Regions from separate parts of the Cysteiniphilum sp. 19S12-1 genome, predicted to be linked through region 1. Evidence: riboswitches for the same ligand, from Rfam matches in the RefSeq annotation. Region 1 holds a riboswitch; the other holds the start of a gene.
The links. A riboswitch is a leader RNA that binds a small molecule or an ion and turns the genes downstream of it on or off. The one in region 1 is predicted to bind cobalamin.
Positions count from the first base shown of each region.

Region 2: it holds a riboswitch for cobalamin, as region 1 does, so the genes downstream of both, ACTS4L_RS02510 (TonB-dependent receptor) here and nrdA (class 1a ribonucleoside-diphosphate reductase subunit alpha) in region 1, are expected to answer to the same signal.

Region 1 covers NZ_JBQAJM010000004.1:35,554-43,732, reverse strand. Annotated here, with positions in the region: gene ACTS4L_RS02085 (NAD(P)/FAD-dependent oxidoreductase) at 1-283, shown strand, start outside; gene ACTS4L_RS02080 (APC family permease) at 548-2,050, shown strand; gene yfaE (class I ribonucleotide reductase maintenance protein YfaE) at 2,194-2,454, opposite strand; gene nrdB (class Ia ribonucleoside-diphosphate reductase subunit beta) at 2,457-3,608, opposite strand; gene nrdA (class 1a ribonucleoside-diphosphate reductase subunit alpha) at 3,634-5,922, opposite strand; cobalamin riboswitch at 6,079-6,304, opposite strand; gene ACTS4L_RS02060 (SDR family NAD(P)-dependent oxidoreductase) at 6,553-7,311, opposite strand; gene ACTS4L_RS02055 (DUF3833 domain-containing protein) at 7,283-7,819, opposite strand; gene ACTS4L_RS02050 (MFS transporter) at 7,867-8,179, opposite strand, start outside.
Region 2 covers NZ_JBQAJM010000005.1:16,389-24,567, forward strand. Annotated here, with positions in the region: gene ACTS4L_RS02500 (MFS transporter) at 1-556, shown strand, start outside; gene dxs (1-deoxy-D-xylulose-5-phosphate synthase) at 558-2,429, opposite strand; cobalamin riboswitch at 2,787-2,983, shown strand; gene ACTS4L_RS02510 (TonB-dependent receptor) at 3,012-5,045, shown strand; gene ACTS4L_RS02515 (hypothetical protein) at 5,052-5,777, shown strand; gene ACTS4L_RS02520 (hypothetical protein) at 5,906-6,397, opposite strand; gene ACTS4L_RS02525 (TSCPD domain-containing protein) at 6,405-7,097, opposite strand; gene ACTS4L_RS02530 (hypothetical protein) at 7,270-8,179, opposite strand, start outside.

The DNA.
Region 1 (8,179 bases):
ACTTAATAAAAAGCTTGCTGATCTTTCTAATAGTGAGATTGAGCAGATGATGCAATGCTTACAATCATGGCAAATAAAACCGTGTGGTACGGAAGGCTATCGTACCGCTGAGGTCACCAAAGGTGGGGTGAGTTGTGATGAACTCTCTTCAAAAACAATGGAAACTCATAAAGTTAAAGGACTTTATTTTATTGGTGAAGTCGTTGATATCGCTGGATGGCTTGGTGGGTATAATTTTCAATGGGCATGGGCCTCAGGGTGGGCAGCGGGTCAATTTGTATAAAATTGATCTATAAGTAAGCAAGTTGGTTTAAATGCAATCATTACATAATCATTTCTTTACCTGATATATATTGTTACATATTTACAAGCTTTAAAAATGCCGCTATAGTCTGTCGTCTTGGGCGGCATGTGTTTGAAGAAAATAATGCTGTATTTTTAGACGTATATCTATGATAGTTGCCCATTAAAGGCGGTTTGTGGCACTGTGATATTTATACGGTAAACAAGTAATATAAATAATAGAATTTAAAGAGGGAAGAGGAATATGGGAGCAGAGTTCACACCAAAAAAATCAGGCGTATCACTATTAAGTGCTACCTTGTTAAGTGCCACGTGTATGGTTGGTTCAGGTTGGCTTTTTAGTGCACAATTAACTGCAAAAATCGCAGGTAACTGGGCATTTCTTGCATGGATTCTAGCCGCTGTTTTAGTCTTATTAGTTGGCTTATGTTTGGCAAAGGTTGTTGCTGTTTATCCAGTTCGTGGAGCAACAACACGATCAAGTGCGCTATCGCACAATGGTATCTTTGGTATGCCGTTTGCATTTGCTAACTGGTTTGGCATCATGGTGGTGATTGCCACTGAAGCACAAGCAACAACACAGTACTTGTCGGCAGCGATTGGATCTGATGCATTAATGCAGAATCACGTGCTCACTTATGGTGGTAAGTTTTTAGCTTTAGGCATTTTATTTGTCTACTTGATAGTGAACTTTTACGGCATCAAATTGTTAACACGAGTGAATAATGTCGTTACCGTGCTTAAGGTTTTCACCCCATTGTTTGCAATCGCTGTTTTTTTGATTGCCGCATTTGATCATTCAGGCTTAAGTAATAACTTTAATTTACCAACCAATAGTGATTATGGCTTTAGCAGTGCGGTGATGGCAATTATTGGTGCGGGATTAATTTATTCATTTAATGGTTTTCAGATCAGTGTTTCGTTCGCCAGTGAGATTAAAAATCCAAAGCGTAATGTGCCGTTGTCTATTATCTTGTCGATTGTTATTATTTTAATTGTCTATATGGGCTTACAGTATGCTTTTATGGCAGCGGTTCCCCATGAGCTTTTGGTTAAAAATGGTGGTTGGCAAGGAATGAATTTCTCATCACCATTATTGAATTTAGCAATGTTGTTAGGTTTGAATTTCTTAGCTATTTTGTTATTGGCTGATAGTGTGGTGAGTCCATCTGGCACGGGATACACCTATCTTGGCGCTTCATCACGTATGCTTTACGCAATGTCAGCAGAAGGACAAATGCCACGTTGGATTGCGAAGCTTGATCCGGTATACAACTTTTCAAAGCGCTCAATGATGATTAACTGGGTGTTAGCAGCGATTGTGTTATTTAATGCCGAGAGCTGGGCAGCGTTGATGGTTGTGGTAACTGGTTATCACGTTGTTGGATATATGGCGGCTCCCATTAGTATGGGGGCAATTGCGCCTAAAACACGTTGGTTAGGGTTAGTTGTCTTTGTTATTTTAGGACTTATCATGCTCACGATTCCAAGTCATGATTTACTATTGGTCAATGGCTCATTAACTATTTTGTTAATTATCTATGCTTTCGTACAGCACAAAGTTGGCGTGCAAAAACTATTATTGTTTATTCTGCCATTTATTGCTTACCTATGGTTGCTGTATATCGTGCCAAATATCTGGTTTGTTGCGGTCGTATCTGTCATTTTTTATATTTTAATTACAACTAAGTCTTATGTTGCTATGTGTAAAGAGCATGGTGATTTAAATCGAGTTATCGAAGATTAGTAGCGCTATGTAAGAAACCAAGAATAAGTTGCGTCAGCTAGTACCTCTCCCCTTGCGGGATTGCTGGTGCAGCTTAAGCTGCGCGGGTGAGGGGAGTAATTGAAGCTCAACTTATTTTTGAATTATTACTATACCGATTGTAATCATTTTGCGGCGTTTAATCCCTCTGCCATGTGGTTTATCCCTTTTGCAATACAAATGAGTACTTCATCTTCTTTAACAAAAGCAAGTGGCTCTTTGGTATATTGAATATCTCCTAAGATCAGTTGACAGCGACAGGTACCACAAACACCGTTACGACATTGAAAGTTAGCAGCAATGCCCTGTTGCTCAAGCCATTCGAGTATCGTTAATTCATTATTGTTAATCGTTATAATCTTATGATTAAGTTTGATCTGAATCATTGTTATAGTTCAAAGTCACTAAAGGCATTATCGGCAACGTTACTATCGATTTGTCCGACAAGGTACGAGCTAATCTCCGTTTCTTGGGGGGCGACTTGGACGTTATCAGAGTTAAGATAATGATTAATCCACGGTATTGGATTGCCTTTGGGGGAGGCAATATCATCGGTATTTAGTCCGACGGCTTGCATACGCTCTTTGGCTAAATAATCAATATATTGGCAAAGAATCTGTTCATTTAATCCCAAGATAGAGCCTTGTGAGAATAGATACTTTGCCCAAGCTTTTTCCTGCTCGATGGCTTCCTTAAAAATGGCTTGAGCTTGATCATGCAGACTATGTGCAATCTCGGTTAACTCCAGATCGCCATCTTTGCCCGAAAGAATGATGTTGATCATGTGTTGTGTGCTCGTTAAATGCACGGATTCATCGCGCGCAATCAGTTTCATAATTTTGCCACATCCTTCAAGCTTCTTCTGCTCAGAAAAGGCAAATGTGCAGGCAAAACTGACATAAAAGCGGATAGCCTCAAGAGCGTTAACAGCATGCAGAGCCAAGTAAAGTGCTTTTTTAATGCTGTGTTGACTTACTTCAATCGTTTGACCATCAATGTTATAGCTGCCAGTGCCTTGTGTTTGTAACAGTTGTGTTTGCAGAATTAGTTGATCGTAATAATGAGTAATGTTTTGTGCGCGCTTTCTGATCTCAGGGTTATCAACAATTCCATTAAATACAGGGCTTGGATCATCCATCAGTGAGCGCACCATATGTGTATAAGAGCGGCTATGAATGGTTTCAAAAAAGCTCCAGGTTTCAATCCATGTTTCAAGCTCAGGTAACGACACTAATGGCAAAAAGGCAATATTTGGACTACGTCCTTGTACTGAATCTAGCAAGGTTTGATACTGTAGGTTAGATAAGAAAATATGTTTCTCAATGGCGTTGAACTTTTGAAAGTCAACGCGATCGCGACTTAAATCAACCTCTTCAGGACGCCAGAAAAAAGACAGCTGTTTTTCAATTAAGCGTTCAAAAATCGGATGCTTTTGCTGATCAAAGCGTGAGACATTGACCGATGTACCAAAAAACATCGGTTCATGTAGTTGATTGTTTGAGGCTGTTTGAAAGGTCGAATAATGGTAAATCTGTGTCATATTAGTTTGTTATCCTTGTTAAGCATTATATTTTACAAGCGCCTGATTCACAGTCATCGATATCGGCTATTTCCACAGCATGATTAGTTGCTGCTTTGCTTTCCTTAGCGTGATCACGTGTATTGTGATAATAAAGTGTTTTTAAGCCATATTTGTAAGCGATTAATAAATCAGACATCAATGTATGCATTGGCACTTTATGATCATTAAATTTAAGTGGATCATAGTTGGTGTTGGCTGAAATTGATTGATCGATAAACTTCTGAATGATCGCACATAGTTGCAGATAACCAATATTATTCGGCATTTGCCATAATAGTTCATAGTGAGATTTTAAGCGTTGAATTTCAGGGACAACTTGCTTTAATACACCATCTTTACTTTGTTTGATCGAAACAAGCCCTCTTGGTGGCTCAATACCATTGGTGGCATTGGATATTTGCGACGAGGTTTCTGATGGCATGATTGCACTTAAGGTCGAGTTGCGTAAACCATGCTTTTGAATGCTTTGACGTAAGGCTTCCCAATCATATTGCAGTGAAAAGTCAGCAAATTCATCGATGCTTTTTTTGTAGTGATCAATCGGTAATAAGCCTTGGGCGTAGCTTGTTTCATTGAAGTATTTACAAGCACCTTTCTCTTGTGCCAACTGGTTAGACGCTTTAAGCAGATAATATTGAATAGCTTCAAAAGTTTGATGTGTTAATTTATTGGCACTGCCATCGCTGTATTTAACATGGTTTTTAGCCAAGTAATAGGCGAAGTTAATAACACCTACACCTAAACTACGACGCGCTTTTGCGGGAATCTCTGCTGATGTTAACGGATAGTTTTGATAATCCAATAGATGATCTAAAGCGCTAACAATTAAAGTCGATAAATACTCAAGTTCATTAAGCGAATCAAGTGCTCCTAAATTGAATGCGGATAAAGTGCACAGTGCAATTTCACCTTTGTCATCAAAAATATGTGCTAAAGGCTTGGTAGGGAGAGTGATCTCCATGCATAGATTAGATTGTTTAATTGGAGCAAGCTGTGCATTAAATGCTGAATGCGTATTACAATGATCAACGTTTTGAATATAAATACGTCCGGTTTGTGCGCGTTCCTGCATTAAAAGCGCGAAAAGCTCACTTGCTTTAAGTGTTTTTTTGCGGATTTTTGGCGTGTTTTCTGCAATGATATAAAGCTTCTCAAACTCATTTTGATCAGCAAAAAAAGCATCATATAAACCCGGTACATCACTTGGACTAAACAGTGTTATGTCTTTTTGCTCAATCAATCGTTGATACATCAAACGGTTGATCTGCACACCATAGTCTAAGTGGCGGATGCGGTTATCCTCGACACCACGGTTATTTTTAAGCACCAAGAGAGACTCAACCTCTAAGTGCCACATTGGGTAAAACAAAGTAGCCGCTCCACCACGCACACCCCCTTGTGAACATGATTTCACTGCGGTTTGGAAATATTTATAAAATGGGATGCAGCCAGTGTGTAGCGCTTCGCCTTGGCGAATCTCGCTACCTAATGCACGAATTTTGCCGGCATTAATGCCAATGCCAGCGCGTTGTGAGACATATTTGACAATCGCGGATGCGGAAGCATTGATTGAATCTAAACTATCATCAGTATCAATCAACACACATGAGCTAAATTGGCGTGTTGGTGTGCGTACCCCTGCCATAATTGGGGTGGGTAAAGACAACTTAAATTGACTAATCGCATCATAAAAATCAAGTACATATTGCATGCGTGTCTGCTTGTCATGTTGTGAAAATAAACAAGCACTGACAAGCATGTAAAGCATTTGTGGCGTCTCGTAGATCTTGCCAGTGACGCGATTTTGCACCAGATACTTGCCTTGCATTTGATTCACCGCAGCATAGGTGAAGTTCATATCACGCCAATGATCGATATGCGTATTCATTTGCTCAAATTCAGCCTTTGAGTAGTCATTAAGCAAATGCGCATCATATTTTTTTGCTTGGACGAGCATTTGCACATGATTGTATAAATGTGGTGGTTCAAATTCGCCATAAGCTAATTTGCGCAAGTGAAAAATCGCTAAGCGTGCTGCCATGTATTGATAATCAGGCGTCTCTTCAGAGATTAAATCAGCAGCGGTTTTGATAATAATCGCTTGAATATCAGCTGTTTTCATGCCCTCATACAACTGAATATGTGATTGCAACTCAACTTGGGAAACCGAGACATTCTCTAAGCCTTCAGCAGCCCATGTGATCACACGATGAATTTTATCCAGATTAACAGGTTCTAAACGTCCTGAGCGTTTGGTGACATTTACATTCATTTTTTATCCTCTATCCGCGATTAATTTAAACTAAGCAATCGGGAAGAAGGACATAAGTTAGCAAGAAATGTATCGCTATTGGTTTGTTGTTTATTAACCAATATCAAGTATCTCTACCATATGTGCGCTTTGTTCCACGAAAGCTTTTTTAACATATAAATTTATTAACCAATGGCAGATATTCGGGCTTATGGACGCGTCTACACTCCTACTAGATACCGCTTCCCAATTGTTTCAATCAGTGCATTTCAATGACTCCCAGAAAGTAAGAATCAATGTGTATCGTTCGTTTCCAATTACCGCTGCGGGCCAGCTCTGGAGTTACACCAGATTCCCTCTTGCGTTGTGTAAATTCACACAAACCATTAGTGATGTGTATACCGCCCATAAACCATTTTACAGCATTTCTGTCGTTGAATTTCTCGCGCCTTTGAGCGATTGAATTTTGCCAATAGTCCAAGCTATTACCTACAATTCAATCGCTCAAAGGCATCAAAAACTTCTTTGACACCGAACACCGCAAAATAATTTACGCGCGGTATAAGATCGGATTCTATCGTTTTTAGTGAGAAAAAGCGAAAGTTTTATTTGGTATTATTTGATGGCTATGACCATAAAATCATGAGTGTGCTAGCCTAAACGCATCATTGCAAGCACTTTAAAATAACATTTATAGGGTAAGCTTGCTATCAACTTGAGCATTCGCGTAAAGCGCTTTGGAAAATGTATTTCAAATCGACTTGTTCTTAGACCCTTTAAAATAGCGTTTGCTGCATCATTAGGTTCCATTAAGTTAGGCATTTTAAAGTTGTTTTTATCAGTTAACTTTGTTTTGACAAAGCCTGGGTTAATCAACTTGATATTAAAATTTTTATGCTCAGCTTTAAAGCTTTGAACTAAATTGATTACCGCGGCCTTTGTTGCAGCATAAGGCTGAGAATATGGCAGTCCCACATATCCAGCAACACTTGCGGTAACCGCTAACACACATGCTGGATTTTGCTTTAAATAGTCAAAAACACCCTCAATCAATACAAAAACAGATTTTAGATTAATAGTAATTGTCCTATCCACCAGTTCATTTGAGATATTTCCTATTTTGGCAGGCTCATAATACCCTGGGAAATATAGAATATAATCTGGTTTATGCTTGTTTAGCACTATTTGTATACTTTTATTAAAATTTAAATAATCTCCCACATCAAAAGCTTCGATATGAACTTCACTGCTAAGTTCGCGAGATAGCGTCTGAAGTTTGTCTTGATTTCTTGACGAGATGATTAGCTTTGTCTCTTGTTTATCAAGCAACCGAGTCACGGCCTTACCAATACCGTCACTGGCACCAATAATCCAAATCGTTTTATGGTGATACGGATTGGTTCTTTTCATCTTTGGGCAGTCCTTTTTTATGCATGAATAAAGTCAATGAGCCAACGGGTAAGCCAAATTTTTTGAAGTAGTTTTTATTGATCAAAACATCATTGTGCATTAGAAACATCCAATCATCAAATTTAAGTCGGTAGGTGCTATTGCCAACTTTGACATCCATCGTATATTGCCAGTTCATTGCATTACCTTGAACATGGATTTTAGCAATACCAATCACATCCTTTGTTTGTCCTTCATAATAATGGTCATTGATTTTCTTAATGGTCCAAATACGATGGTCTTTACTGCCATCATAATAGATCATATGTTCATCTAGCGTACATACACCATCTTTCCAACTGGCATCAGCAATAAAATCAAATTTCTTGACCACATTACCTTTCCAGTCCTCAATAATACCAGAACCCTCTATTCTCCCGTCAAGATAGGTCTGTAAATCAAGCTTGGGATTCTCATTTTTATAATACTCAATGCCGCTAGAGCAGCCTGATAATAAACTTATTGCCATAAAATACACTCCTAGTATGATTAGTTGTAATAATCGACATAACGCATTCACTTAACATCTCCTTCTTGTCGTCGGGCTTGCCAGATAAACAAACTGATTAATGCTGCCGCTTTGATTAAACAGGGCAGTAAACAGTACAACACCTTGATCAAAATAACGTTTGATAAATCAACCGTATTGACAGTTATCTGAACATCAAGCCACGGCAAAGTCACAATCGTTGCCAAGGCGAAACTAAATTTACCAATAAATGATAACAATGCATAATAACCATTGCCTAACGGATTTCTTTCTTTGGTATCGATCCATTGTGCTAGTAATAGATTGGGCAGAATGAGCTCAGCAGAAAAACATAACCCC
Region 2 (8,179 bases), on a different contig from region 1:
CTACATGTCGGTATATGTTTACTTATCACAGGTTCCTTTTTTACTGACAAAACTTCATTTTGCGACAAAAAGTTTTAGTCTGTTCTTTATACCGATTTCAGTGGCATTTATTTTGGGTGGACTTTTTTCTAAATTTTTACTGAAAAAAGGCAGTTCATTTAAACATATGTTCATGTTACCTGTGGCAGTTACAACCATTGTTTTTATCTTAGTTGTTATTGCTGAACTAGCTGGTGTTACTCTATCGGCATGGTTATTAGCCATTCCATTTTTTATCTTTACCATTGGTGCGGGTATTGGTATGCCCAATTTAGTGAGTCAAGCATTGTCTCTTCACCCACATCGCCGCGGCACTGCCGCATCCGCCATTGGGTTGGTACAAAATCTGTTTGCTTTTGCCTTTAGCAGTCTTGGTGCTTATCTTACCCGCTTTGGCTACGAGGGTCTGGTTGTTTCTTATGCGCTTATGACTGGTTTGCTGATATTATGGTTTGGCATATATCTTTTTATATCCCATCGCAAAAAATCATTCCTTGAGACTTGCCCTACCGATTAACTTAAACAATTGATTCAACTAACTGAATAATACCCTCTACTGAAATCCCTACTTCTGCCAGTAAAGCATTTTTATCCCCATGATCCTGATAATGATCAGGCAATCCGATGTTACGCACTTTGATTTTACTTAATAGATCATTAGCAATTAGATATTCATTCACGGCAGATCCAGCGCCACCCATAATCACATTTTCTTCTAATGTAATAATAACCTCATGAGAACCGGCTAGCTCTTTAATTATTTGCATATCTAAAGGTTTAACAAAACGCATATCTATTACGGTAGCATTAAGCTGCTCGGCTGCCTTAAGCGCTATGGGGAGCAATGTTCCAAAATTTAAAATTGCCACTTTTTGACCTTCGCGCACGCATTTTGATTTTCCCATTTCCAAATCAAAATCTTTGGTAATCTCGACACCTGTGCCCGTACCACGAGGGTAGCGAACCATTGCAGGTCCTTGGTGTTTAAAGCCAAGATTTAACATATGGTAACATTCATTTTCATCACTTGGCGTCATGACAACAGTATTAGGAATGCAACGCATAAAGCTTAGATCAAAAATACCTGCATGCGTTGCGCCATCCGCCCCGACGATTCCTGCACGATCCACAGCATACAGAATATCTAAATTCTGTATACTGACATCATGAATCACCTGATCATAAGCACGCTGTAAAAAAGTTGAATAAATTGCCACCACGGGCTTATAACCCTCACAGGCAAGGCCTGCGGCAAACGTCACTGCATGCTGTTCAGCAATTGCTACATCATAATAACGTTTAGGATACTCCTTTGAAAAACGAATTAAATCTGACCCTTCACGCATTGCAGGTGTGATACCCACAAGCTTGCCATCTTTGGCTGCCATATCACAAATCCACTGCCCAAAAATATTAGAATAGCTTAACTTTGCGGTAGATGAACTTATGGTGCTAGTGCTATTGTTTGAATTAAACTGAGGATTGACATGATGAAACTTAATGGGATCTGCTTCTGCTTTTTCATAGCCTTTGCCTTTTTTGGTTAATATATGCAAAAGCTTAGGTCCTTCGTGATGTTTAATGGTTTTTAAAGCTTCAACTAAAGCCTCAATATCATGTCCATTAATTGGACCCACATAGTAAAAGTTAAGTGCTTCAAATAAATTAGCCGGTACAAACATCCCCTTGGCTTGGGTTTCCAAGCGTTTTGCCAACTCAAACGCACCAGGCAGTTTTTTAAGAAACTTTTTACCGGTTTCACGAATATTGTTATAGGTTGAACCAGAAAGAATTTTGGTCAAATGACTTGTAAGAGCACCAACATTCTCAGAAATAGACATTTCATTGTCATTTAATACAACCAAAACATCCGAGTGCATGCCTCCTGCATGGTTTAACGCCTCAAATGCCATGCCTGCTGTTAGTGCGCCATCACCAATAATAGCAACGGATTTAGCAGATGATCCTTTCAATTTATCAGCTTCAGCCATACCTAAAGCCGCACCAATGGATGTACTTGAGTGCCCGACACCAAAGCTGTCATAAACACTTTCGCTGCGCTTAGGAAAGCCTGAAATGCCACCGGGCTTTTTAATCGTAATTAACTCATCCGCTCGCCCTGTTAGGATCTTATGAACATACGTTTGATGCCCGACATCCCATACTAAGTGATCACTCGGTGTGTCATAGACATAATGCAAAGCAATAGTAAGCTCTAATGCTCCCAAGCTACTAGCGAAATGCCCACCTGAGACATCTAAAGTCTCAACAAGAAACGTGCGTATTTCAGTCGCTAAATCCGTTAATTGAGAAACGGCAAGCTTGCGTACATCACAAGGCGAGTTGATCTTTGATAACAACGGGTAATTTGCACGATTTGTTTTTGACATAACAACAAGCAATGTGTCTATTTTAGTTCTGTGGCATAGTATCCTTTACTATGGCAGCTTTCTCAAGTAAAACCCTTAATATTCTTTGCTTTTAATGTTATTAATTCCATAGTCAATCGTGCCTCATGAGCCCCTAATAGATCACTTAGGCTTCGACTCACGCTCAGCCAACGCAGCACCCCTCACCCGTGCAGCGTAAGCTGCACGAGCAATCCCACAAGGGGCGAGGTAACAAATTCGTGGGCGCATTGAAGCTTATTACAACTAAGTCCCCCAAAAAGTTACTTGCCGTTCCCTGAGCGAAGTCGAAGGGAAGATAAAAACAAATGCCGTCTTGCCATTTGCTTTAAAGCACTCTAATATCACCAGCTGTTAGGTGCGTGTGTTATAAAACATACGTTAAAAGGGAAATTGGTGTAAATCCAATACTGTACCCGCAACGGTAAAACACGGTGTTTTTGAGTATTCAAAATACCGCTTGCAATCATTCACTAGGCAACTGGGAAGAAGCATTTAGGTCAAGTCCGGAAACCTGCCTAATAATAATTCGTTTACGGGGATATAAACAGCAAAGAGGGCTCCATGCAACCATACCGTTTTCGCACATTAAGTGCCATCATACTATTTGCCATCGTTGGGCAAACAATATTTGCGGATCAAATAACAAAAAATAGTGATAACAACATCAAAAATATCACCAGTGATCCTAGTCCCTCAGCAACGGAATACACTTTGCCAACGATTGTTATAAATTATGAGAATCAATTAAATCATGGCCAAAAGAAAACACGAGATAGTAGCGATGCCTCTAGAGCACCGATTAGCGTATCATTAATGCCCAATTATGCCAATCAAAGCATTGATCACACCATTGAGCAAAATGCTTGGGTTAACAGTAACAATAGTAGCGCGGCAAACCCTAGTTTTTATTTGAAGGGGCAACGTGCCAATGTGTTATTAAATGGTATTCCACTGAATCAATTTAACTCGCAAGCGCAAAATATTTCGTTAATTCCACAAGATAGTATTGAAAGTATCACCGTCGATCCTACTGCCAGTAGTGTGCTCTACGGTGGTATGGGTTTAGGTGGCACAATCAACATTGAGCAGAAATTTATGGCTCAAGATAAATATACGATTGGTTTATCTGGCGGCTACCCATTTGGCGCTGGCGTTAATGTCTTTATTAATAAGCTATTGGATAATGAAAAAACATGGAGTTTGCAACTTGCTAATAATAGTCAAAGCATTGATGGTTATCGCGATTACTCACGTAATAACAGCAATAGTGCCTATATTGCGTTAATGCATCAAACCAATACGCAAAAATTCACACTGAACTTTAGTGATAGTTACCAATATTTACATTTCCCTGGATCATTAAATCAAGATCAAAGTGACGACAATCCATGGCAAGCTAGTAACGGCAAAGAAAAATATATTAACCACACCGTTAATACACAGCTTAATTTCGACCAAAAACTTAATAAACGGTGGCAATTTAGCCTCAAATCGCAATATCAACAGCAATGGGCAAACGCTATTTTTGCTGATTCAAACTATTCCTCTAAGCAAGGCAGTAGCTTATTTTATTTGCGCCCAAGTGTGATATTTGATAATGATTTTGTGAAAAACACATTCGGTAGCGAGTTTAACTATCAGACCTTTAGACAAAGCAGTACGGTAAATAATGCAACACAAACGAATATTGCACTGTTTAATCAAAGTGACTTTATATTCAATCACTATTGGCAAAGCGGTATTGGGGGGCGTTTTGAGCATAGCTATACCAAGGGCGACTTTATCTCTAGTAATAACTCTGGCTCACAGGTGATTAATATCGGAGCAGGTGATATTTATTTGCAATATAACTGGAGCAAACACTTCAATACACGTGGCTCGATTTCATACGCCTATCAGTTACCTTTTATCGATCAATCTAATCTAACGCCAGGAGCGACACCAAGCTTTGGCTTAAATCCGCAAACAGCGTGGATTTATCAGTTTGATAATATGTATAAAAATGACAAACTGACGTTGAAAAACAGTAGCTATTGGATGCTAATTAATAATCAGATTGATTATGATCCAAGTTTCAAAAGTGATAGCACACCTTTTGGAGCAAATATTAATCTACCGCCGACGCAAACGATTGGTAATTTATTCGCGCTTGATTACGCGTGGCTGTCGAGCTTAAGACTTGGCGGTAGTTTTGCTTTTAATTTAAATACGTTTAGATCCGGTTTTTTTGAGGATAGCAATAAAATTAACGTTGATATTAGCAACAATCAAGTCCCTGGGCAACCGTCTTTTACTGCGGAGTTCCATAGCCATTGGCAACTCAATGACAGCCTCTCATTTTGGCTACAAGAGCAATATTATAGTAAGAGCTATGCTTATGGTGATTACACCAATACCCTTGCCAAGCAAAGCGGTTATTTCCTTACCAATCTTGGGGCTAAGTATCAGCTAGATTATTGGCAGTTTAATTTCAATATTTATAATCTATTTAATAAATTCTATTACAATTATGTTTCAACTTATAATTTGACGGATTTAAGTTACTATCCGGCTGACGGCATTGTCGCAATGCTTAATATTCAATATCAGTTTTAATTCCTTATGATGAAGCGTGCAACCCTACTGTCACTGACTTTACACTTAAGTGTTCTCTTAGTAATTGTCCTTTTATGCACGCTTGCCAAATATATTAACAACATACCTCAAAAGCCGATTGATATTGCACTCACTAAAGAGAGTATTCCGGCACATATTGTTTATTTAAGTAAAACCACGATAAACAGGAACATTCCAAATAGTGTTATAAGCCCTATAAAAAAATCATCTGCTAAAGAAAGTAAACAAGCAGCAACCACAGCTGACACCCAGCTAATAATGACACATGACTCAAAACTAAAAATTGAAACCAATCCGCCAAAGCAGGTAAAACCATTACAGCAAGAAGATAATAAAGTTAAAAAAATTGAGAGAAACAAAACATTACCTCAAGCTGTTAGTAAAGGGGATGATTCCATTCAACTAAACACTGCTCCAGCCTCAGCAAACTTTAGCACTGCCAGAGAAATCAATGAGGTAATGTCAGCGCTACAAACTGCCCTAAGCAACTATCTTGCTAAGCAGCCATCACCGGATAAATCCCTTAATCTTATCATTACACTGACGGTTAATTCACAAGGTATATTAGAAAAAATAAGCTTCTCGCCCTTGCCACCTGAAGCTTTACAAAATCTTTTAATTCACTTTTTGCAGTCACAAAATTATACGCATAAACTTTTATTGCCTCACAGCATTGATATTAATATTCCTTTACAGTTAATCACAAAGTAGCACACGATCAATTATAACAAATGAAAAATAAATTCAATCACCCCTCACCCGTGCCGCTTACGCCGCACGACTCCGGCAAGGGGCGAGGTGAAAATTTTGTAGGGGCGTATTGCATACGCCCACCTCCGTTAAACACCCAAAGGTCGTTTAACAATAAACCGACTTAAGCCAATCCAAAGATAAAGATAGCTAAAGAAACTTAACCAACCAGCAAAACTACCAAAGCGATATAGCCAACTGATCTGCGATAACAAATGATTAATATCAGCATTTGCTTGATGCATTAACACTTGCTGCATATAAGGAATGGCAAGACTACTAAATAAAACAACCACACTGAAAAGCACTAATAAAACAGCTGCGACAATAAGGTTTTTGCGCACATTCGGGCGCGTTAACTGAGTGATTTTCTGAGGGAAAAAATACAACAGCACAACAAACTCGCTGATATAAGAGATGAGCGTTAAAGCAAAGCGCCAACTAAGATCAGTATTAACCTCAGGTAAGCGCACAATAAACCAACTTATAACCGAAACACCAAGAAACAATGCAGCCCATTTATTCTTAAGAAAAAAACCTAGATAAATACAAAAAGCAAGATAGAAAAAGGCATAAATCATGATTGATTTATCCGCACTTAGAGTAACCGCAATTCAAGCAAGTTAAGCAATTATCCATGCGCACCATCGCTTTGGTGCTGCATTTAGTGCATAGTTGTGATTCAGGTGGGAAATTATTACTCGCATCATTACTTGGCTGTTGACGCTGATCCAGCTCTTGACGCTTTGCAGCAATATATTGCTTTTGCTCTTCATCTAATTCATCATCTGGCAGCATACCAATTTTCTTTAAATGCTTTTCAATCACATCACCAATTTCCGAAACTAATGAAGGAATATACTTTCCACCACGCTTTAGATAACCACCATTAGGATCAAAAACAGATCTTAACTCTTCAACTAAAAAGGTAATATCACCCCCTTTGCGAAAAACCGCTGAGATAATTAAGGTCAAGGCAATCGTCCATTGGAAATGCTCCATATTTTTAGAGCTTAAAAAAATCTCAAATGGGCGACGCATTTGATGCTCTGTGCCTTCATTTAAGACAATATCATTAATCGTCACATATAGCGCATGCTCTGCTTGAGGTGGCTTGATCTTATACGTTTCACCGAGCAATGACTCTGGACGCTTGATATTTTCACTCATTTGCTGATGTGATTTTTCTTTTTTTGTTGGTTTAACTGCAACATTGTTTGCCCCATCATCGGGTTTGACAATATTAAAGCCTGTGATTTTTTTCTCTATCTTAACTGCCATTTTTACTCTTTTAGCTCTTTTACTCTAAACGGTTAATAAAAAATACTTGTGATAAATCGCGCATCAAAAGTCGTCTTATTTTGCCTGAGCGTGCCGATGAAAACAATCGATAATTCGTTGAAGTTTTGCTTTACTTTTTGATCTTATTGGCTGCAGTTACTAAATTCAAGAATTAATGATCACCTGTGTCTACATCCAATTGCGTTGCAACACGTAGATTATTTATAATCTCAGGGTTTTCATGTAAATTGGCCGCTGGCAAATTAGCCAATAGCTGCCATTTAGCTTGTGACTGATCATACGTATATAACCCATTACTTGCTAATACATAAACCGTATCATTAATCGTTTTTAATCCATAAATATTGGCTTGTTTAAATGGATTAGAATCAGCACCTAGTACTTGCTCTGGTGTATTTTTATTTGCAAAATAAACCGCATGCGCATTCAATGACGATAAGTAAACATTTCCCGATTCATCAAATGAGACCGATACATTAGCGCCACCATCCTCTGGAAAGCTTGCTATTTGCTGCCATGCATTGTTTTGCAGTATATCAATGCAGATCTTTTTTTGATTGCCATCATCACATTGAATACTTTGATAAATGTTTCCATCAGCTGTTTTGCCCATGTTTAACACGTGGGTTTCACCAAGCGCTTTAGCAACCGTTTGTGTCAATGGAGAGTTGTTTTGATTGGTTAATTTATAGGTTTGACCTTGTTGAGTCGCTATGTAATATAAGTCACCTTTATCATCTAAAGTCATTGGTATTGCCTCATTAATCGTTGATGAAACAGGTGTTGCCAACTTACTCCAACCATCAAAATCATTGACTGAAGCTTGCGCTATATAGGCATGCGAATCTTCTGTCATGCCAACGTTTGACACAATAATTTGCCCTGAACTATTGATCTGAATATGTGTACTTTGACCTAAATCGCCTAATACATCACTTAGTCCCAAAAAAGTATTCTGACCGTTAATAGACAGCACTGAAGTAAAGCGCTTACCCAAAACTGGTGGGTAAACATCTGGCAAAAATGGACGCTTCAACGTCTGGTAGCCATTACTAATAAAA